Regions from separate parts of the Streptomyces sp. MAI_2237 genome, predicted to be linked through region 3. Evidence: riboswitches for the same ligand, from Rfam matches in the RefSeq annotation. Region 3 holds a riboswitch; each other region holds the start of a gene.
What was found. Region 3 has a riboswitch for cyclic di-AMP ahead of LN251_RS34205 (NlpC/P60 family protein). Riboswitches for the same ligand answer to the same signal wherever they lie in the genome.
Positions count from the first base shown of each region.

Region 1 (7,269 bases), on a different contig from region 3:
TCCTCACCGGACAGCCGCCCGTGGAACGTGCCGCCGCTGAGCGCGACCTTGGTCAGCGGCGTGTTCTCGAAGGTCGGGGAGGACACCTGGGCCGCGTGCACGCCCGCCCGGTGGGCGAGCTGGAAGATCGTCGGGTACGGCTGCCAGGCCTGTGGTGGCGTCCACGGCTGCCAGCGCAGCTGGTTCATCAGCTCGCCGGTCTCGGGGTTGCGGGCGGTGTAGCCGGGCAGACCGTGCGCGCCCGGGGGCAGGCCGGTGCCGACGGAGGCGAGGGATGTCGCGGTGGTCGCCGGGTAGCCGGTGGTCAGGGGACGGCCGGTGCCGCCGCGCGAGCTCCCGAGCAGCGAGGTCATGAAGGGCGCCTCGTCCGGGTGCGCCTTCAGCTGCTCCCAGCCCAGGCCGTCGACCAGGAACACGCAGTTGCGGTCGGCGGGGGCCAGCTCGGTGATCGCGGCCGTCGTGTCCGGTACGCCCATGCCGGCGGCCAGGGTGGGCAGCAGGTCGGCGAGGGAGCCGCTGCCGTACTCAGGCAGGGGCGCGGAGGCGACGGAGAGGGGTTCGGGGTGGGCGTCCCAGGGAGCGTGAGGAGGTGTGGGCGCGGAGCGCCCTCGGTCATGGGCGGCGGGGGGCGGCGGGTGGGCCATCAGCCGGCGGTGTCCGCGGTCGCCTCGGAGAGCGACTGGGCGAAGACCAGCGCCTGGCGCACCGTCTCCGGGCCGTCGCCGGCCTCGCTGACGCGCAGGCTGAGGTCGTCTGCCGTGGAGTTGCCCGTGTAACCGTGGTCGGCCTCGCAGTTGGGGTCGCCGCAGGCGGCCGGTTCGAGGTCGATTCGGGAGACGGCGCCCCAGCCGATGGTGAGGACGACCTCGCGGGGCAGGGTGCCCGGCGTGTACTGCTCCGGGTTGGCGACCACCCGGCTGACCACGACGGAGGAGATCCGGCCGAGCTTCACGGACTCGGTGGAGGTCGTGGCGTAGGGCGTCGGGGAGGTGCTGTCGGCGGCCTGCTCGTCGGTGTGGCTGACGATGAAGCGGTTGCCGGTGAGGACGAGCACGGTGACGTGCCGGCGCACCTCGTTCTGGTCGAACGTCGTCTCCTGGTGGACCAGGTACGACCGGATGGGCTCGCCGCCCACGGCGGCCTCCACCGCCTCGGCCACGAGGGCCGGGTAGTAGCCGCTGCGCTCGATCGCCGCTCGCAGCCCCTGGGTCGTCGTACTGGTCTTGGCCATGACGTCCATCCTACGGTGGCGCGTCGCCTGCGAGGCACCGCTCAGGCCGTCCGGGTGTGCGTCTCAGTAGACGGGGAGCGTGCGCGGGCCGAGGTCGTCACGGGCGGGCGGGGGCGCCAGGCGGACGGAGGCGCCGAGAACGCTCAGGCCGTGGGGGGCGACGACGACGGGCTCCAGGGTGACCGCGACGACCTCCGGGTGGTCGTCGACCAGCCGGGACAGCCGCAGCAGCAGTTCCTCCAGCGCAGGCGTGTCGACGGGGGTGGAGCCGCGCCAGCCGAACAGCAGGGGTGCCGTCCGGATCGACCGGACCAGGGAGGCGGCCTCCCGGTCGGTGACCGGGACCAGCCGGTGCGCCATGTCGCCGAGCAGCTGGGAGGCCGGTCCGGCCAGGCCGAACGAGACGACGGCCCCGGCCGCCGGGTCGATGACGGCCCGAACGACGGTGTCCACACCGCGGGGCGCCATCGCCTGCACCACCGGGCGCAGCTCCTCGGGCTCGCCGAACAGCTCCGTCAACTCGGCGTACGCCCGCCGCAGTTGCTCCTCGTCCGCGAGGTCGAGGCGGACGCCGCCCAGGTCGGCCCGGTGGCGCAGGTGCGGGGCGGTGGCCTTGAGGGCGACGGGGTAGCCGATGCCGTCGGCGGCCCGGACGGCGTCGTCCGGGGTGAAGGCGGGCACGGCCCTGCGTACGTCGATGCCGTACCGGCCGAGGAGCTGGTGCGTCTCCCCGGTGCCGAGGGTGAGGCCCTGCCCGCGCGCGAGCAGGCCGTCGATCTGCTCGGCGGCGCCCTTCTCGTCGATGTCGTCGTACTCGGGCACCCTGCCGGGCTCGGTGGCCTCGCGCCGCCACTGGGCGTAGTGCACGGCTTCGGCCAGGGCCCGTACGGCCCGCTCGGCGGCGGGGTAGGCGGGGATGAGGCGGGATTCCGCCGGGGCGCCGGTGGCGGGGGCCGGCTGGGTGGTGGGGGGCAGCATCTGGGAGGGGCGCAGCCGGGCGCCGGAGGGGGTGCTCGAACCGGTCTGGGGTGCGGTGCTCGTCGCGGCGGACAGGGCTTGGGCGAGTCCGCCGAGCTCCACGTGGACCACCAGCACGGGCTTGCCGGGGACGGCCTGGGCGGCCGAGCGCAGTGCTTCGGCCAGCTCCGCGTCGCCCGGGGAGGCCTCCCCGATGGCGGGGATCGCCGTCACCACGACCGCGTCGCAGGAGTCGTCCTCCAGCGCGTGCAGCAGCGCCGTGTGGAAGTCGGCGGCGGAGGCCTCGGTGGTCAGATCCAGGGGGCGCTGGGGCCTGAGGCCCTCGGCGAGGCAGGCGTCGTAGGTGAGCAGGCCGAGCGACTCGGAGTTGCCGAGGATCGCCACCCGGGGTCCGGCGGGCAGCGGCTGGCGGGCGAGCAGCAGTCCGGCGTCGACGAGTTCGGTGATGGTGTCGACGCGGATGACGCCGGCCTGCCTGAGCAGCGCGGAGACCGTGGCGTGCGGCAGCCGGGTGGCGCGTACGGCGTGGCCCTGCGGCGCCGAACCGGCGCCCTGGACGACGACCAGCGGTTTGGCGGCCGCCGTGCGCCGCGCGAGGCGGGTGAACTTGCGGGGGTTGCCGATGGACTCCAGGTACATGAGGACGACGTCGGTGTCCGGGTCGTCGTACCAGTACTGGATGAGGTCGTTGCCGGAGACGTCGGCACGGTTGCCGGAGGAGACGAAGGTGGACACGCCGGTCACGCCGGTGACGCCGCCGCCGCGCCGGTGCAGCCGGGACAGCAGGGCGATGCCGATGGCGCCGGACTGGGCGAACAGGCCGATGCGGCCGGGGCGGGGCATCTGGGGGGCGAGGGAGGCGTTGAGCCGTACCTGCTCGGAGGTGTTGATGACGCCGAAGGCGTTCGGGCCGATGAGCCGCATGCCGTACGTGCGCGCGTGCCGGACGAGTTCGCGCTGGCGCTCGCGTCCCTCGGGGCCGCTCTCGGCGTACCCGGCGGAGATCACGACGAGCCCCTGCACGCCGTGTTCGCCGCACTCGGTGACGACCTGGGGGACGTGCTCGGCGGGCACGGCGACCACGGCGAGGTCGACGGGGCCGTCGATGTCGCGCACCGAGCGGTGGGCGGGGACGCCGTCGAGGTCCTTGAGGTCCTCGGGGAAGGCGGCGTTGACGGCGTGGAGGCGCCCGGCGTAACCGGCGTCTTGGATGTTGTCGAGAAGGCTGCGCCCCACTCCCCCTGGCGCGCGGCCGGTGCCGACGACGGCGACGGAGCCGGGTGCCAGCAGGCGCCGTACGGAACGGCCTTCGGCGCGCTGCTCACGCGCGCGTTGCACGGCGACGGAGCGGTCGGTGGGTTCGAGGTCGAACTCCAGGCGGACGACGCCGTCCTCGAAGTGGCGCTTCTGGGTGTACCCGGCGTCCGTGAACACCTTGATCATCTTGGTGTTGGCGGGCAGCACCTCGGCGGCGAAGCGGCGGATGCCCCGCTCGCGGGCGACGGCGGCGATGTGCTCGAGGAGGGCGGAGGCCACACCGCGGCCCTGATGGGCGTCCTGGACGAGGAAGGCGACCTCGGCCTCGTCGGCGGGCGCGGACGCGGGCGTTCCGTCGGCGCCGATGCGGTCGTAGCGTACGGTGGCGATGAACTCGCCGCCGACCGTGGCCGCGAGTCCCACCCGGTCCACAAAGTCGTGGTGCGTGAAGCGGTGGACGTCCTTGGCGGACAGGCGAGGGTAGGGCGCGAAGAAGCGGTAGTACTTCGACTCGTCCGAGACCTGCTCATAGAAGCTGACGAGGCGATCTGCGTCATCGACGGTGATGGGGCGGATGCGCGCGGTGCCGCCGTCGCGCAGCACCACGTCGGCCTCCCAGTGGGCGGGGTACTCGTGCCGGTCCGGCGTGGTCTGCATGGGCCCCAGAGTACGGCTCGCGTCCGACAGCGGCGCGAGGCAGTCTGTGTCAGAACCGAAGAGGACGTGCGTCGGGCCGAGGCCGCGGCCCGACCGCCCATCCCGGAACGGAACGTGAGGACCGCTCCGGAGACACTTCACGTGTGGGAAACTGGTCTAGACAACCCTGAACACCGAAGGGCAGCATCACATGGCTGAGCGCCGCGTCAACGTCGGCTGGGCCGAGGGCCTCCACGCCCGCCCCGCTTCCATCTTCGTCCGGGCCGCCACGGCCGCAGGTATCCCGGTGACGATCGCCAAGGCCGACGGCAACCCCGTCAACGCGGCCTCCATGCTGGCGGTCCTGGGCCTGGGCGCCCAGGGCGGCGAGGAGATCGTCCTCGCCTCCGACGCCGAGGGCGCGGACGCCGCCCTCGACCGGCTGGCCAAGCTGGTCTCCGAGGGACTCGAGGAGCTTCCCGAGACCGTCTGATCGCGGCACCGCCGAAGGGCTCGTCCGAATTACCGGGCGGGCCCTTCGCATTTCCGGTGCCGGTGTCGGTAATTCTCGACGACGGGCAGCATGAAATAGCCCCCCGGAATTCTCTGCTCTTTGTATACGGCGTTCGTGTTAATGCCGCAGGCCCGACATGTTTACGGCATGTTGCGAGTTCCTCACACCGTTCGCGCCGCCGTACCGCAGCCGGTGCGCGGCGGTCGAGCGCTCGGCGTGCAGGGTCGTGATCGCCCGCGCGCGCTCGGCGTCGCCCCGGGCCACGGCGTCGACGATCGCGCCGTGCTCCGCCCAGGACTCCACGGGGTTGGCCGGCGCGTCCACCACGTACATCCAGGCGATCTTGTGGCGCAGCTGGGTCAGCATCGACGTCAGGGCGGGGCTGCCGCAGGCCTGGGCGAGCGTCTCGTGGAACCAGCTCCCCAGGGAGCGCAGGTCCTCGCTGCCGCCCCTCCTGGCCCGCTCCTGGCCCAGTCTGACCAGGCCGCGCAGGACCTTGAGGTGGGCCTCGGTGCGCCGCTGGGCGGCCCGGGACGCGCCCAGCGGCTCCAGCAGCATGCGCATCTCCAGCAGGTCGGCGGCCTCCTGCTCGGTCGGCTCCGCCACGCACGCGCCCGCGTGCCGGCGGGTCACCACGAAGCCCTCGGCCTCCAGGGTGCGCAGGGCCTCGCGGACGGGGACGCGTGAGACGCCGTAGCGACGGGCGAGGAGTTCCTCGGTGAGACGGCCGCCACGCTCGTGGACACCCGCGACGATGTCGTCCCGGATGGCCGTGCACACCGAGTGCGCCGGAATACGCATGACCGACCTCCGTCTTAATCCCCGTGAAACGTCGACGATTGACGTTGTGTCCAGCGACTCTATTGCAGTGAGCCGGAATTTCCGACGGCGGGCCGGAATCCATGGATATTTTTTGGACACGGGGGCGACAGAAACGACGAAAACCCCGGCTCGGGGGAGCCGGGGTCCTCTCAGTCCGTGGGGGACGTCGTCAGACGTTCACGCCGTGCGAGCGCAGGTACGCGACGGGGTCGATGTCCGAGCCGTAGTCGGGGGTCGTACGGGCCTCGAAGTGCAGGTGCGGTCCGGTGGTGTTGCCGGTGGAGCCCGAGAGCCCGATCTGCTGGCCGGTGACGACCTTCTGGCCGACGGAGACGCCGATGGACGACAGGTGGCCGTACTGGGTGTACGTCCCGTCGTTCATCCGGATCACGATCTGGTTGCCGTAGGCCCCGCCCCAGCCGGTCTGGACGACCGTGCCGTAGCCCACGGCGTGGACCGACGTGCCGCTCGCGGCGTGGAAGTCGATGCCGGTGTGGCTGCCGGAGGACCACAGGGAGCTGCTGGCCTTGTAGCCCGTGGAGACGTAGGAGCCGGAGATCGGCGCGACGAAGGAGTTCAGGCGCTTGCGCTCGGCCTCCCGGGCGGCGCGCTCCTTGGCCTCGCGCTCCTTCTTGGCGAGCGCCTCGGCCTTCTTGCGCGCGGCTTCCTCGGCGGCCTTCTTTCGGGCGGCCTCCTCGGCGGCCTGCTTCTGGGCCTCGGCCTGCGCGTCGATCTTCTCGGCGATCGAGTCGCCGATGGTGATGACGGGGGTGAAGCCGGTCTGCTCGACGGCGTCGACGGAGTTGTCGGCGGCGAGCGCGGGGGCCGCGAGGGCGCCGATGACACCGGTGGTGGCGAGGGCCGCGACGCCGGCGACCTGGGCGGTGGAACGCTTGATGCGGCTGGGACGACGGTGCTTCCCGGTGGCGCACATGAACGCCATGTACAGGCTGGTCCTTTCCTTCCCTCTCGCCTACCGGGTTAGCTGACGGGTTCGGAGCAGGAAGGTCTCCTACGGACCCCCTCGCGGCTCGCGCGGGCGTCCGATTCACCCCAGGGACTACGGTGGGTCCCCGGCTCCCCTGGCTCGCGCCGTACGGGGACTCGGCGATGACTGCCCGGTGCCGCGGATGCGGCGCGGTGCCTGACGGACAGCCCGGATGAAGCTAAGCGGGGCGCCTTTCAATTCCCAAACGGAACGCGGCTTTTGTAGCGCATCCCACAGGGCACATGGGCATCTCTCCTTCAATTCCGCGCCAATTCGGACATAGAAGGGCCCTGGTGACAGGTCGGTCACCAGGGCCCGTCCACGCGCGCGTGCCGCTACTCGGCGGAAACCACGGTCACTTCACCGATGCCGAGCGCCTCCACCGGCTCCTTGATCTGCGCCGCGTCGCCGACGAGGACGGTCACCAGACGGTCCACCGGGAACGCGCTCACCACCGCCGCGGTGGCCTCCACCGTGCCGGTCGAGGCGAGCTGCTGATACATCGTCGCCTGGTAGTCGTCGGGCAGGTGCTGCTCGACCTGGTCGGCCAGCGTGCTCGCGACCGCCGCGGCCGTCTCGTACTTCAGCGGCGCCACGCCCACGAGGTTCTGCACGGCGACGTCGACCTCGGCGTCGGTGAGGCCGCCCTCGGCGAGCGTGCGCAGCACCTTCCAGAGGTCGTCGAGCGCCGGGCCGGTGTTCGGGGTGTCGACGGAGCCGCTGATGGCGAGCATCGACGCGCCCGTGCCGTCCGGCGCGGACCGGAGGACCTGCCCGAACGCGCGCACACCGTAGGTGTAGCCCTTCTCCTCGCGCAGGACGCGGTCCAGGCGGGAGGTGAGG
Region 1 covers NZ_JAJPGQ010000003.1:2,804,838-2,812,106, reverse strand. Annotated here, with positions in the region: gene LN251_RS23355 (alkaline phosphatase family protein) at 1-644, opposite strand, end outside; gene LN251_RS23350 (DUF5998 family protein) at 644-1,231, opposite strand; gene LN251_RS23345 (bifunctional acetate--CoA ligase family protein/GNAT family N-acetyltransferase) at 1,295-4,123, opposite strand; gene LN251_RS23340 (HPr family phosphocarrier protein) at 4,314-4,595, shown strand; gene LN251_RS23335 (GntR family transcriptional regulator) at 4,734-5,417, opposite strand; gene LN251_RS23330 (M23 family metallopeptidase) at 5,608-6,381, opposite strand; cyclic di-AMP (ydaO/yuaA leader) riboswitch at 6,394-6,558, opposite strand; gene LN251_RS23325 (M16 family metallopeptidase) at 6,762-7,269, opposite strand, start outside.
Region 1: linked by a shared signal. The riboswitch ahead of LN251_RS23330 (M23 family metallopeptidase) and the one ahead of LN251_RS34205 (NlpC/P60 family protein) in region 3 are both predicted to bind cyclic di-AMP.

Region 2 (7,269 bases), on a different contig from region 3:
GTAGCGCTTGGTGAGCGCCTGGGTGGCGATGACGCTGTCACCCGGCGCGTCCCGCTGCGGCTCCGGGGCGGACGGTTCGTCCATCGGCTCCCTCGATTCGTGCTCGTGGACCGGCTCTTGTCGTGCTCGTGGACCGGTCTCTCCCCGATCAGCCCGCGTTCGCCGCCTTCACCAGCGCGTCCTTGTCGACCGCGCCGACGTAGACCTTGCCGTCGTCGGTGATGAGGGCGTTGATCAGGCGGGTCTTGAAGACCGTGCCCGAGCCGAACTTGCCGGTGACCTTGTCGCCGAGCGAGTCGAGGAACCCGCCGAACTGGCCGCCGGCCTCGGAGCCGGACGGCACGCCCTTGCCACCGGTGTCGAAGGTGGCGATGGAGTCCCAGCCCTCGCCGATGACGTTCATCCCGCCGGGGCCCTTGCCGAGGTCCTTGCCGGGCAGGCCCTTGCCGGGGTCCTTGCCGGGCGCGCCGTGCCGGCCGTCGCCCTTCAGAGCGCCGTTCTCATGGCCCTTGTCCTCGGTGACCTTCGCGCCCTTGGGCGTCTTGAAGTCGAAGGTCGAGGCGGCGGGCCTGGCGAAGCTGATCTGGGTGAAGCCTGCGTCGACCACGGCCGCGCCGCCGCTCGCCGGGGTCAGCGTGAACTTCAGCGGCAGACCGGTCTTCGCGTCGACGGCGACGGTGATCTGACCGACCGTCGAGCCGGCGTCCTTGGGCTTGATGACCAGCCGGTACGCGTCCCGGCCCGCGACCTGCGCGGTGCCCTGGACGCTGACGGACGTGGTGCCGTCGACCGCCTTCAGGGCCTCCTTGGCCAACTGGTCCGGGGTCGCGGGGGTCTGCTCCTGCTTCTTCCGCGCGTCGGCGCTGTCGTGCCCGGTCGAGTGGTAGACCGAGTTCGACCGGCTGTCGTAGCCCCAGACGTCCTTGCCGTTGTGGATGAGGCTGTATTCGGCCGCGTTCTCCAGCAGGGATAGCTTCTGCCGGTCCGGGCCGTCGGCCGCGACGCGCACGGTGTGCGTGCCGGTGACCAGTTCGGTGAGCTTGGCGGAGGGGTCGGCGGACGAGCCGTCACCGGACCCGCGGGTCGCACCGGAGGTCAGGCTGGACTCCAGCCCGCCGAGGTCGGGCAGGCCGAGGTCGGTGCTGATCTTCACCGTGCCGGACATCTGCTGCACGTCCGACTTGGCGATCTTCTCGATGAGTTGCTGTGCGCTGATCTTCGGCAGGTTCGGGTCGCCCGAGTCGGCGAGCGCGGGGACGAGCCCGATGGTCGCCGCGGCCACCCCCACCACCGCGACCGGGACGACGTACCGAGCGGCCTTGCGCCGCCCGGCGCGCAGGTCGTCGGTCTCGTCGGCGCTCGTGCTGTCGTCGGATTCGTACGGTGCCATCTGTGCGCTACCTCCGTCGTCGGCGGCGGCTTCCAACTCCCGTGCATCCACCCCGTAGCCGCCATTCTCACCCGAATCGGTGAGGAGTGGTGTTTTCCGTGGTCTCCAGTTGACCAAATCGGCCGGGAGGAAGCGTCAGACCGCGGAGGCAACTGTGTGTACTCCTGGGGTATGACACGAGCGGGCGGCGCCTCCCCCGACCCGTAGGGGTCGTGGCGCGGGAGGCACCGCCCGGACACGGCCGAGATCGGCCCGCGGGTCAGCTCTGCGAAGACGCGCGCGCCAGCCCTGCGGAGCCCTCGTGTCAGCCCTGCAGGAAGACGTAGTCCGCCCGGTACGGCACGCCCACGACGCTGCCCGGCTCACAGGCACCGGACGGGGCGACTCCGCCGACGGTGTTGAGCCGCAGGATCTCCGTGGTGCCGGCGAGCAGGCCGTGGTGCCGGCCGGACGAGGTGGCCTTCAGGTCCAGTTCGGGGATGTTGCCGTCCCCGTTCGGGGTCCTGGACAGCACGGCCCCGGTGACCGCGCTGCCGTCCGGCGCGACCCACTGCGGCGTTCCGGAGCCGGGCGCCACGAAGGTGTGGTGGATGCCGCCTTCGAGCAGGGCGTCGACGTCGCGTTGGGCGTAGGCGTAGCCGCCGGCGTCGGTGGCCTTGCACTCGTAGATCTGCCGGCCCCTGACCACCGAGGCACGGAAGTTGTCGAGGGCGTCCCGGAAGTCGAAGGCGGCGACGGTGACTTTGTGGAGGCTGCCGCGGACGGCTCCCCCGGGGAACGCGGCGGTGTGCAGGTTGGCGTAGAACGAACCGGGGTCGTTCCGCAGCGCGTCGAGCAGCGCCGGGTCCTCGACCTCGACCGTGCCGGTGACGCTGTGCCGCCTGCTGTTCTTCAGCAGCCCGCTGAAGTCGATCCGCACGTCGCCGTTGGTGCCCTTGGCGCCCTGGTGGAGGTGGAGCTTGGTCGGCCTGCCGGTGCCGCGCCAGGTGACGGCGACGGACACCCGGTCGCCGTCGATCTTGATGAACTCGAGGGCGGCGCCGTCCTTGTCGCCCGCCGCCGGGCCGCCCGGCACGGGCACCTCGTTGGCGCCGCGCAGACTGGTGGCGAGGAGGGTCACCCCCGCACCGGCGCCGTCGTCGCCTCCGGCGGCGGAGGCGGGAGTCGCCGCGGCGGCGACGCCGCCGAGGGCGGCCACCGTGACAGCGGTCGCGATCAGGCTCTTGCAGCGCTTCGATAACGTCGCGTGAACGCCCATGATTCCGTTTTCTCCCCGCAGACCGGCCGGCACCGCCTGCGCCGGCCTTCTGCGTATGCGTACGGCGGGACCGGAGACAGGGCTCAGCCCACCCATGTGACGTACGTCACACCGCACGATCCTGCCGACGGGGCCACCCGAGGCAGGAGGGTGAAATCAGGTCGCTCAGGGGCGAATCAGCCCGCCCGGTGAACGACGGCGTCGCACATCTCCATGAGCGCCACCTTGGCGTCGCACTCCTTCAGCGGAGCCAGCGCCGCCCGGGCGTCCTGCGCGTACCGCACGGTGTCCCGGCGCGCCTGCTCCAGCGCGGGGTGCGCCCGCAGTCCGGCCAGCGCCTCCGCGTGCCGCGCGTCGTCGCTCAGGTCGGAGTCCAGCAGCTCGCACAGCGCGACGTCCTCGGCCAGCCCGAGCCGCTGCGCCCGCTCCCGCAGCCGCAGCACGGGCAGCGTCGGGATGCCCTCCCGCAGGTCCGTGCCCGGGGTCTTGCCCGACTCGTGCGAGTCGGAGGCGATGTCCAGGACGTCGTCGGCGAGCTGGAAGGCGACGCCCAGCCGCTCTCCGTACTGGGTCAGCACGTCCACGACCGTCTCGTCGGCGCCCGACATCATCGCGCCGAACCGGCAGGAAACGGCCACCAGCGACCCCGTCTTGCCGCTGAGCACGTCCAGGTAGTGCTCGACCGGGTCCCGGCCGTCCTGCGGCCCCGCCGTCTCCAGGATCTGCCCGGTGACCAGCCGCTCGAACGCCTCGGCCTGCACCCGCACGGCCTCCGGGCCGAGGTCGGCCAGGATGTGGGAGGCACGCGCGAACAGGAAATCGCCGGTCAGGACCGCCACCGAGTTGCCCCAGCGGGTGTTCGCGCTGTCGACCCCGCGGCGCACCGCGGCCTCGTCCATGACGTCGTCGTGGTACAGCGTCGCGAGGTGGGTCAGCTCCACCACCACGGCCGACGGCACCACACCGGGCGCGTACGGGTCGCCGAACTGGGCGGCGAGCATCACCAGCAGGGGGCGGAAGCGCTTTCCACCGGCGCGCACCAGGTGCTGGGCGGCCTCCGTGATGAAGGGGACCTCACTCTTGGTGGCTTCGAGCAGGCCCTCCTCGACGGCCACCAATCCGGCCTGGACATCGGCTTCCAGAGCCTGGTCCCGCACGCTCAGCCCGAACGGCCCGACGACGGTCACGAGGGGTCTCCTGTCTGCTGGTGTCTACTGGCTGGTTACGCGGTTTGTCGATAGGTCGCTGCCCTCACTCAAGTCAGCGTATCCGGTCGCCTTTCGATCACCCATGCCGCCCGCCCGTCCAGGAGGGGCGGTATGGGATCACGCCCGTTATGTTTGTGATCACCTGATAACAGCGTGTATTTAACGACTCGCTCCGACCACCGGACTCCTCCGTCCGCCGCGCCCCGTCACCCGGTCCGTCCCGCCGACGGGAAGCCGCGTCGCGCACCCCGCACAGGAGTCGGCTTCCCGCCCGGAAGCGGCCCACCCCTGCGGGCCGCCACATCGCCCCCGCGCGCGTGCGCACCCCGCCGGGCGAGGCGGCCCGTACCCGCGCCCCCCCCGGAGCGCGCCCGACCATCCCCCTCGCGCCCTCACGCCCTCGCGCGCGACTGCCGCGCCCGTGCGCGCTCCGGGCCACCGCACCGAAGAGTCCCTTTCCTCCTCCAATGAGACGGTCTGCGTCGGCGGGCGACTGGGCGCGCTCACATCGCACTTGAGGGAAGCGGACCTCACGAGCAGTCGGTTGACTATGAGTTGGGCCCATTGCCCGATTTGGCGCGCTTGTGGACGCCCGTGACTTGGCTCACGCGAGACCAAGATCTACATTCCGGGCGATTCCGGCCGATCCGCCTTCCTCGAAGCGCCAGTTGAGGCTTGGCGACCGCAAAGGATCAAGCACCCCAAACGCCCCACACCGAGGTCAAGCGGTCCGAGGTGTGACTCCGCCACTTGTTCCGGACATGTGCTCTCGCATACGTTCCCGCCTTGCCGGGCGGACGCCTAATCCTGCCGCCGCCCGTTCTCCACCCATCGACCAACTCACACGCACGGCAGGAGCGGGGGAACCAGGTAAGCCGCCGGAGGGGCGTCCCACGACGCCCCGGACCGGCTCGGGGTGAAGTCGTGTCGCCGTACGGCGGCACGGCCGGGCAGCTCCCGCCCGAACCCGACAGCTCACCTCGCAGGCGACGGAGAGGAAAACCGCCATGCCCGCAACCGCTCGCCACCGCCAGACCAAGCGCTCCCGCCTCGTCCGCAAGCTCGCCGTCGTCGGCACCGGCGCCGCCGTGCTCGCCCTCCCGGTCATCGGCGCGACCAGCGCCTCCGCGGCGACCGACAGCGTCGTCACCGCGTCCTCGCTCGGCTACAGCAACAACCTCGACGGCTGGATCCGGGCGTCCCTGCAGGTCATGGCCCAGCACGGCATCCCCGGCACGTACGACGGCATCTACCGCAACGTCATGCGCGAGTCCTCGGGCAACCCCTACGCCATCAACAACTGGGACTCCAACGCCCTGGCCGGCACCCCCTCCAAGGGCCTGCTGCAGGTGATCGACCCGACGTTCGCCGCCTACCACGTCGCGGGCACGGCGTACGACCCCTACGACCCGGTCGCCAACATCACCGCCGCCTGCAACTACGCCTACCAGCGCTACGGTTCCATCGACAACGTCAACGGCGCCTACTAGGCCGGCAGGTCACAGACCTCCGCGAACATCCGATCGAGGACGACGGCGACGCCGTCGTCCTCGTTCGACAGGGTGACCTCGTCGGCCACCGCCTTGAGTTCGGGGTGGGCGTTGGCCATGGCGATGCCCCGGGCGGCCCAGTCGAACATCGGGATGTCGTTGGGCATGTCGCCGAAGGCGAGGGTCTGGGCCGGTCCCAGGCCGAGGTGTTCGGCGGCCAGCGCGAGACCCGTCGCCTTGGTGATGCCGCATGGCTGGAGTTCGACGGTCCCGGGTCCCGACATGGTGACGGTGGCCAGGGAACCGACCACCGAACGCGCCGTCGCCGCCAACTCGTCGTCGGACAGGTAGGGATGGCGCAGCAGCACCTTGCTGATCGGCTCGCACCACAGGTCGTCGCGCCGCCCGACGCGTACGGCGGGCAGGGTCGGGTGCGGCATCAGGTACCCGGGCTCGATGAGCGTGAGCCCGTCGACGCCGTCCTGGTCGACGGCCGCGTACACCTGCCCCACCTCGGCCTCGATCTTGCCGAGGGCCGTCTCGGCCAGCTCCCGGTCCAGCCTGACGGACCACAGCAGACGGTCCGCGCCGGCGTCGTACACCTGCGCGCCCTGCCCGCACACCGCGAGCCCCGTGCTGCCCAGGTCGTCCAGGAGGGGCCGCACTCTGGGGGCCGGGCGGCCGGTCACCACGAGGTGCCGGGCGCCGGACTCCGCCACGCGCGCGAGGGCGGCGAGGGACCGGTCGGACAACGTGTCGTCGCCTCGCAGGAGGGTGCCGTCCAGGTCGGTGGCGATGAGTGCATATGCGGTGGGTGCGGCCATGATCAGAGAATACGGACAGGACGCACCGCCGACTCATCGCGAACCGGACGACCACCCCGTTCGCCGGCGTCACTCGGTCAACTCGCGCACCGGTCCCGGCCCTTGATCACGAGCCGAGGCCGTGGGCGCAGGGGCCCGGCGCCCGCCGGGCCCCTGCGGCCGTGTCCGTCAGGGTCTCAACCGTGGGCCGCCGCGAGGTGCCTGGCGAGCCTCGGCGAGGCGAAGTCCGTGCCGCACACGAACCGCATCACCGGCCCGTACGAGGCCGCCGCCGGCAGACCGGTGAAGTACAGGCCCGGCACCGAGGAGACGTATCCGGCACCCAGCCGGGGCGCGCCGCGGCTGACGGCGAGCCGGGTGCGCAGCTCGTGGCCGAGGAAGTCCATCGCCGCGATGTCCACCCGGTAGCCGGTCGCCGCGATGACGTGGTCGGCGGCCAGCTGGTCCGTCCGGCCGTCGAGGGTGCGGACCGTCAGCGCCGGGCTGCCGCCGTCGGCCTCCGTGCGCACGATCCGCTCGACCTCGCTGACCTGCACCTTGCCCTCGAAGCGTTCGCGCAGCCACCAGGCGCCGAGCGGGCCGAGGACGCGGCGGACCAGGTAGTGGCGGGTCTGGGCCGGCAGATGACGGAAGGGCTGCGCGTAGTAGCTGAACGCCCACAGGGACCAGGCCCGGCCGAAGGGCGACTCGGGGCGCAGCCTGGGCTGCTTCCAGGGCGGCGCGCCGAAGTCGACCTTGCCGCGCCCGCGGGAGACCACCCGTACCCGCGCGCCCGCCTCGGCCGCGAGCACCGCCGTCTCCAGCGCGGACTGGCCGGCGCCGACCACGATCAGGTCCTTGCCGGAGTAGCGCGTGAGGTCGTGGTGCTGGGAGCTGTGGGAGACCGGGCCGGTGGGGGCGGGGCCGTCCGCGGCGGCCACGGCGAGTTCCGCGGGCAGGTGGGAGAGGCCGGACAGGCCGGTCGCCACGACGACAGCGCGGGCGGTGAACAACTCGCCCGAGTCCAGCTTGAGTTCGAAGCCACCCACGTCGCGCCGGTCGACCGAGACCACCCGCACCCGCTCCAGGTCGGGCACCAGCTTCTGCTGGAACCACTCGC
Region 2 covers NZ_JAJPGQ010000003.1:1,396,223-1,403,491, reverse strand. Annotated here, with positions in the region: partial or broken gene LN251_RS16835 (ABC transporter ATP-binding protein) at 1-84, opposite strand, end outside; gene LN251_RS16830 (LolA family protein) at 149-1,390, opposite strand; gene LN251_RS16825 (CHRD domain-containing protein) at 1,695-2,648, opposite strand; gene LN251_RS16820 (polyprenyl synthetase family protein) at 2,825-3,835, opposite strand; cyclic di-AMP (ydaO/yuaA leader) riboswitch at 4,680-4,858, shown strand; gene LN251_RS16815 (transglycosylase SLT domain-containing protein) at 4,864-5,346, shown strand; gene LN251_RS16810 (HAD family hydrolase) at 5,343-6,170, opposite strand; gene LN251_RS16805 (FAD-dependent oxidoreductase) at 6,347-7,269, opposite strand, start outside.
Region 2: linked by a shared signal. The riboswitch ahead of LN251_RS16815 (transglycosylase SLT domain-containing protein) and the one ahead of LN251_RS34205 (NlpC/P60 family protein) in region 3 are both predicted to bind cyclic di-AMP.

Region 3 (7,269 bases):
GGGCATGGAGGCGATGCGGCACGCCGAGGAGGCGGTCCTCGCCTACGGCGGCGCGGTCCTGCGCTACGGCGCCTTCTACGGGCCCGGTGCCATCGACGACCAGGTCGTCCTGGTGCGCAAGCGGCAGTATCCGCTGGTCGGCAGCGCCGCCGGGTACAGCTCCTGGATCCACCTCGACGACGCCGCGAGCGCCACGGTGCTGGCGGTGGAGCACAAGGCGGCCGGCGTGTTCAACATCGTCGACGACGAACCGGCCCCCGCCAGCGAGTGGCTGCCCCACCTCGCCGCGTGCGCCGGGGCCAGACCGCCGCGCCGGGTGCCCGTGTGGCTGGCCCGGCTGCTGGCCGGCGACCAGGCGGTGATCATGATGACGGAGGGGCGCGGCTTCTCCAACGCCAAGGCCAAACGGGAACTGGGATGGGAGCTGCGCCACCCCTCCTGGCGGCAGGGCTTCAAGGAGGAGCTGGCGTGACCCGCACCGAGGAGTTCGAGGAGTTGCGGCCGCTGCTGTTCGCGATCGCCTACCGCATCCTCGGCAGCGTGAGCGAGGCGGAGGACGCGCTCCAGGAGGCGTGGCTGCGCTGGCAGGCCGCCGCGACCCGGCCCACCTCCACCAAGGCCTACCTCTCGGCGGTGGTCACCCGGATCTGCGTCGACGTCCTGCGCTCGGCCCGGGTACGGCGGGAGGAGTACGTCGGCCCGTGGTTCCCCGAGCCGCTGCTGGCCGACCCCTACGAGGACCCGGAGCGCTCAGCCGAACTGTCCGACTCGCTGTCGACGGCCGCCCTGTTGCTGCTGGAGCGGCTGACCCCGCTGGAGCGGGCGGTCTTCGTCCTGCACGAGGTCTTCGGCTTCGGCTTCCCGGACATCGCCTCGGCCGTGGGCCGCTCGCAGGCGGCCTGCCGCCAGCTCGCCGTACGGGCCCGCCGGCACATGGACGCCGGCCGGCCCCGGTTCGAGGCCGGCCGCAAGGAGCGGGAGGAACTCGCCGGGCGGTTCTTCGACGCCTTCCGGGAGGGCGACGTCGACGCGCTGCGCGAACTCCTCGCCGCCGACGTGCACATGGCGGGCGACGGCGGCGGCAAGGCGCCGCAACTGGCCAACGCCGTCGTCGGCGCCGAGCGCGTGGCCCGCGTCCTCGCCGAGTTCGCGCCGCAGATCCGCGGCGTCGGTGTCGTACTGGAGCCGCGGCGGGTCAACGGCGCGCCGGGGGCGATCCTTCGCGACCGGGACGGCAGGGTCGTCAGCGCCATGACGCTCGACGTCGTCGACGGACGGGTCCGGGCGATCCGCTCGGTGATCAACCCCGACAAGCTCGGGCACCTGGGGCCGGTGGCGGACGCGTGGGCGCTGCGGCGGGAGGCGGAGCGGGCACGTCGGCTCCAGGCCGGCCGGACCGGCTGAGCGCGCCGATCAGCCGACCGACGTCCCGCCCCACTCCTCGGGAGCCACGTCCGCGAGCGTCTGGGAGAACGTCCACTGGTGACCGGCCGGGTCCTCGGCCGTGTACTGGCGCTCGCCGTACTCGAAGTCGGTCGGCTCCATGAGGATGCGGGCGCCGTGCTCACGGGCCCGCTCGCAGTGGGCCCGGGCGTCCGCCACCCGGACGGTGACCGAGTGGGTGACCTCGCCGGGGCGGGGCGGCCTGCGGTCCTTGCGGACATCTCCGATGATCACCGCCCCGTCGCCGTAGGCGAGTTGGGCGCGGTGGTCCTCGCCGATCCGCACCCGCTCGACGAAGCCGAAGGCCGCGCCCAGCCAGTCGACCGCCGCGCGCACGTCCGGGTAGATCAGGACGGGGATGACCGTCGCGGCGGGGATCGAGCGGTTCGGCTTCATGGCGGGCTCCGAGGGTGACGGCGCCCCTACCGCCGTGCGGACGGTGCGGGCACCAGGCCGAGTTGCTGGGCGCGCAGGACCGTGCTGATGCGGTCGCGTGTGCCCAGTTTGCGGTAGATCTTCTCGATGTGCTTGTGGACCGTACGATCCGAGATGCCGAGCCGGCGGCCGATCGCGTCCGCGGTCAGAGCGTCCGTGAGCAGCAGCAGGACGGTCGTCTCCCGCGGCGTCAGCCCCGTGTCGGCCGCCCGGTCGCGGGCGCTGCCGGCGGACCGCCGCAGGCGCTCCAGCAGGTGCCGCTGCCGGTCGACCGCGGCCAGCAGCGGCTGCACCTCGCGCGCTGCCCGGACATGGTCGTCGGTGAAGTCCTTACCCGAGCGGTAGACCATGCAGCCGGTGATCGGGCCACCCGCCTTCGGCAGTGGGATCGCCAGCACATGGTCCGCGTCCATGAGGCCGCCGATCAGCCGCGCCGTCGGGCTCGTGGACCAGGCGCGGCCGGCCGCCCGGCGGGCGGTGACCGGGGTGCGGTCCCGGCCCGCCGTGTACAGGGGCGCGAAGGGGTAGCCCTCCCGCAGCAGGCCCAGGGACTCGGCGTCGAGCCGGGCGAAGTCGTCGGCGACGGCGGCGGGCATGCCGACCGTGCCCGAGGACGCGTTCCACTCGTCCAGCTTGTAGATCAGCGTCTCGCCGCCGCACAGCGCCGGCAGTGCCTCGGCCAGCAGCGGCCACAGCCGTTCCGGCTCGCTTTCGTTGAGGGCCGCGACGGCCACCGACAGCATGCGTTCATGGGCTCCGACCAGCGCCTGTGCCACGTTTCCGACTCCGCGTACGCAGTTGTACCCATACCGGACGACGTCCACGGTGCCCCAGAATGCGGACGGGCACCAAGACGCTCTCGGAAACACTCCAGCACATCGTCGCTCCGGCGGCCGCGGCGGGGGAGACCCGGCGGTTCGATACGGGGGGACGGCCGGTTCACCTCCGACCCCGGATCCGGTGCGGGCCGCCGGGACGGGGGACCGGCGGCCCGCGGCGTTCACCAGCGCGGCAGTCGCGGCTCGAAGTCGGGCCGGACCCGCCGCATGCAGCCCGTGGAGTCGCGGGTCCGCACCCCCGACTCCACGTACAGCCGGTGCAGCCTGCCCAGCGCCTCGTGGTCCAGCTCCACGCCCAGTCCCGGTCCTTCGGGGACCGCGACCTGGCCGTCGCGGAACTCCAGCACACCCGGACGGATCACGTCGTCGGCGAAGTTCCACGGATAGTGCGTGTCGCAGGAGTGGTCGAGCCGGGGGATGGCCGCGGCGACGTGCGTCACGGAGCCTGTGCAGGGCCTGCCGACAGGTGTGGTGGAGCGGGACGGCATGACGAAGAGCCCCGCGCCGACTGGCGGCGCGGGGCCCGGAACGCTCTTCGGTTGTGGACGGTCGGAGGTGTGACGGAACCTCAGGCCGGGCGTACGGCGATGCGGATCGCCGCCTCGCCGGCGTTGTGGATCGACTCCTCACGGATGACGGAACCCGGTCCGGGGGCGTGGATCATCAGGCCGTTCCCCGTGTAGAGCCCCACGTGGCTGAAGTTGTCGTGGAAGAAGATCAGGTCACCGGGGCGGCTCTCGGCGAGGGGGATCACCGTGCCGGCACTCGACTGCTCGTGCGTGCTGCGCGGCAGCGCGACCCCGGCGGCCTTCCAGGCGGCCTGGGTGAGTCCCGCGTTGTCGTACGACTCCGGGCCGACGGCCCCCCACAGACACGGCCTGCCGATCTGCGCGCGGGCGAACTCCACGGCACGGTCGGCCTTCGTGCCGGTGGGCGTCTCGACGGCCGGGACGCCCGTCTCCAGGACGGTCGGCTGCGGCGCCCGCTGCTCCTCGACCACCGGCACGCCGGTGTCCAGAACCGACGGCTCCCGCAACCGCCGCGCCTCGTCGGCCGCCCGCCGAGCCCGCTCCTGCGCCACCGGGTCCCGCCAGTCGGTCTGCGCAGCCGCGACGATCTGCTGAGCACCCGTGTCCCAGCCGGTCTGTGCCGGGGCGGACGGTGCCATGGTCTGCGCGACGAGTTGCTGTGCCCCGGTGTCCCAGCCGGGTTGGGCCGGGGCGGACGGTGCCATGGTCTGCGCGACGAGTTGCTGTGCGCCGGTGTCCCAGCCCGGCTGCGTCGGCGCGGCGGCGGGCTGCTGGGGTGTGGCTGTCCAGTCCGGCTGGGCCGGTGCGGAGTCGTTCGTCGTGCGTGCCGCGGCCGCCTGCTGGACCTGGGCCGCCCAGCTGGGCTGGGCCGGCGTGGCCTCGATCGCGGCGGGAGCCGCCGCCTGCGGGCCGGCCTGCCAGGTGCTCCGGTCGGGCTGCGCAGCGACGGCGGGGCGCGGAGCGGAGGTCTGCCGGGCGACGTGCCGGTACAGCAGATCGCTGGCCGCGGCGACCTTGCGCTGGCTCTCCTGCTTGGACTTGCGCAGCGAGGTCTGCCGGGACTCCACGGGCGCCGGGGTGGCCGCTTCCTGCCGGGGCTGCGGCACCGCGGGGAGCGCCGCCGTCGGACCGGCGGGCAGCTCGGCCACCGGGCGCCGGGGTCCGGCGGCGGGCAGCTCGGGCACGGCCCGCGCGGGGGCCTCCAGCTCACGAGCCGCACGGGCCTCCACCGGCCGCGCGGGCCGGCCGGCCGCGGGGCGCCTGGCCGGCGTGCGGTCGCCCGGGAGGATCGCCGGGACCGTCGGCCCGATGGACGTCCGGGCCATGTCGAACCACTGCCGGCTGACGTTGTCGAGGTCGGGGTCCGAGGTCCTGCGCGGCTGACCGCCCCGCTCGCCGGTGCCGCGCGCGTTCTGCACGCGGGTCAGGTTGAACTGGCCGGTGTCGTCCTCGGCACGGGCGTACAGGCTGCTCACGCGCTGCTGGACGTCTTCCCGGCTGGGTGCTTCGTCGCCCGGCTGGGGCGAGGCGTCGGCCGTCTGCGAGAACAGGGCCACCGAGGTGAGGGCGGCCGTCGCGAGGGCGGAGTTGCGCATACCGGGGAGGCCGAAGCCTCCGGCACGCGACGATCGTTCCGGCGCCATGGGGGCCGTACTCCTTCCGTGCTCCGCCTACCGAGTTAGCTGTCGGGTTCGGGCGGTCGATTCCGGAAGGCATGCCCTACGGCCCCTGCCCCGAAGGGCGGTCGGGCCGATTCACCCCATGTTCGGTTGGGTCCCCGGTTCCGGCCGCCGCGAAGGCGTACCGAATTGGGCGGAGGCCGCTCTTCCCGACGGGGTTCGTCGGAGTGACACGAGCGGCCTGAGGCCAAGTTAGCCAACTTGTGCGCCTCGTGTGAAGGTTGACGGCCGGAATGTCCGATACGCTTTTGTGACCTTCGTTGTGACGCACCGTCAGATGCCCCGACGGTGGACCGAGGGCGCGCAGATGGTGACAGGGAGTCACCGAACTGCCCTCGCTCGCAGGGTGATCAGGAACGCCGGCCCTGGTCCTGCTCGGCCGCCCGCTCGGCGTTGCGCTTCTTGATCCGCGCGCCCTCCTTGCGGACCTCGGCCTGCGTGGCGCGCTCCTTGACCAGCCACTCGGGCTGCTCCTGCTTCAGCGCCTCGATCTCCTCGGTGGTGAGGGCCTCGGTGACCCCGCCGCGCGCGAGACCCGAGATGGAGATCCCCAGCTTCGCCGCGACCACCGGACGGGGGTGCGGGCCGTTGGCCCGCAGCTCGCGCAGCCACTCGGGCGGGTTCGCCTGGAGCTCGTCGAGCTGGGCGCGCGAGACGGCGCCCTCCCGGAACTCGGCGGGGGTGGCCTCGAGGTACACACCCAGCTTCTTCGCCGCGGTGGCGGGCTTCATCGTCTGGGCGGTCTGGTGCGACTTCATGGGGTCCAGGGTATCGAGCGTGTACGACGCCTCCGACCACGGCCGGTAACCTGGCGGGGTGACAGGCTCGGAAGCATCCCAGACGTTCCGGCTTGCGTACGTCCCGGGGACGACGCCCGCCAAGTGGGTGCGGATCTGGAACGAGCGCCTGCCCGACATCCCGCTGATCCTCCAGCCCGTACCGGCCGCCGAGGCCCCCGGCGTGCTGCGCGCTGGCGAGGCCGACGCGGGCCTGGTGCGGCTGCCGGTGGACCGTACGTACTTCAGCGCCATTCCCCTCTACACCGAGACGACGGTGGCCGTCGTACCGAAGGATCACGTGATCACGGCGGCGGAGGAGATCACCCTCGCCGACCTGGCCGACGAGGTGCTCTTCCACCCTCTCGACGACGTCTTCGACTGGGACGCCCCGCCGGGCGAGCCCGCCTTCGAACGCCCCGCGACGACCGAGGACGCCGTCGAGCTCGTCGCGGCGGGTGTCGGCCTGCTGGTGGTGCCCCAGTCCCTGGCCCGCCTCCACCACCGCAGGGACCTCACCTACCGTCCGGTGACCGACGCGCCCCAGTCGGGCGTGGCCCTGTGCTGGCCGGAGGACGCCACCACCGACCTGGTGGAGGACTTCATCGGCATCGTGCGCGGCCGTACGGCCAACAGCTCCCGTGGCCGCAAGCCCCAGCCGGCCGAGAAGACCGCGGACAAGCCGGCACCCCGCCGCAAGCCCGCGCCGGCCAAGACGCCGGGCCGCAACCCCAGAGCGGGTACGTCGAAGACCCCCAAGCGAGGAAAGCCCCGCCGCCGCTCGTAGTCCCCACGGCGCGGGCCGGGACGCTCCTGGGGCCGACCTGCCGCTCAACGGGAAACCGGCTGGTCCACGAGGGTGGCGAGGTTCCTCCCTGGCCACGAGGGTGAGCACCCCACCGCCGCTCGCAGTCCCCACGGCGCGGGCCGGGACGCTCCTGGGGCCGACCTGCCGCTCAACGGGAAACCGGCTGGTCCACGAGGGCGGCGAGGTTCCTCCCTGGGCACGCGGGTGAGCTCCCCACCGCAGCTCGTAGTCCCCACGGCGCGGGCCGGGACGCTCCTGGGGCCGACCTGCGGCTCAGCGGGGAAACCGGCTGGTCCACGAGGGTGGCGAGGTTCCTCCCTGGGCACGCGGGTGAGCTCCCCACCGCCGCTCGTAGTCCCCACGGCGCGGGCTGGGACGCTCCTGGGGCCGACCTGCGGCTCAGCGGGAAACCGGCTGGCTCATGAGGGCGGCGAGCTCCGCCCCTGTGCACGCAGGCGACCTCCGCCGCCGCGCACGCACCCGCCCGGCACCTCTCGACGGGTCGGCGAAGTACCGCGCCGCGACCCGCCCGGCCTCGCGCGGCCCGCGCCCCCGCGCCCCCGCGTACCGGGCTCTCCGCAGCACCGCACCGCAGGGACGCCGCCCTCGCCCCGGTGGCACAATCGGTGGGTGGACCGGGGGATCCTCGAGCGTGAGCCCGAGCTGGCACTGCTGGGCTCGGCCGCACGACAGGCGGCCGACGGCGCCGGTGCGGTGGCGCTCGTCTTCGGCGAGGCGGGCATCGGCAAGTCGAGCCTG
Region 3 covers NZ_JAJPGQ010000005.1:1,284,796-1,292,064, reverse strand. Annotated here, with positions in the region: gene LN251_RS34230 (NAD-dependent epimerase/dehydratase family protein) at 1-472, shown strand, start outside; gene LN251_RS34225 (RNA polymerase sigma-70 factor) at 469-1,404, shown strand; gene LN251_RS34220 (VOC family protein) at 1,414-1,839, opposite strand; gene LN251_RS34215 (LuxR C-terminal-related transcriptional regulator) at 1,866-2,621, opposite strand; partial or broken gene LN251_RS34210 (enolase C-terminal domain-like protein) at 2,879-3,160, opposite strand; gene LN251_RS34205 (NlpC/P60 family protein) at 3,286-4,890, opposite strand; cyclic di-AMP (ydaO/yuaA leader) riboswitch at 4,899-5,058, opposite strand; gene LN251_RS34200 (DUF5997 family protein) at 5,277-5,684, opposite strand; gene LN251_RS34195 (LysR family substrate-binding domain-containing protein) at 5,743-6,489, shown strand; gene LN251_RS34190 (ATP-binding protein) at 7,141-7,269, shown strand, end outside.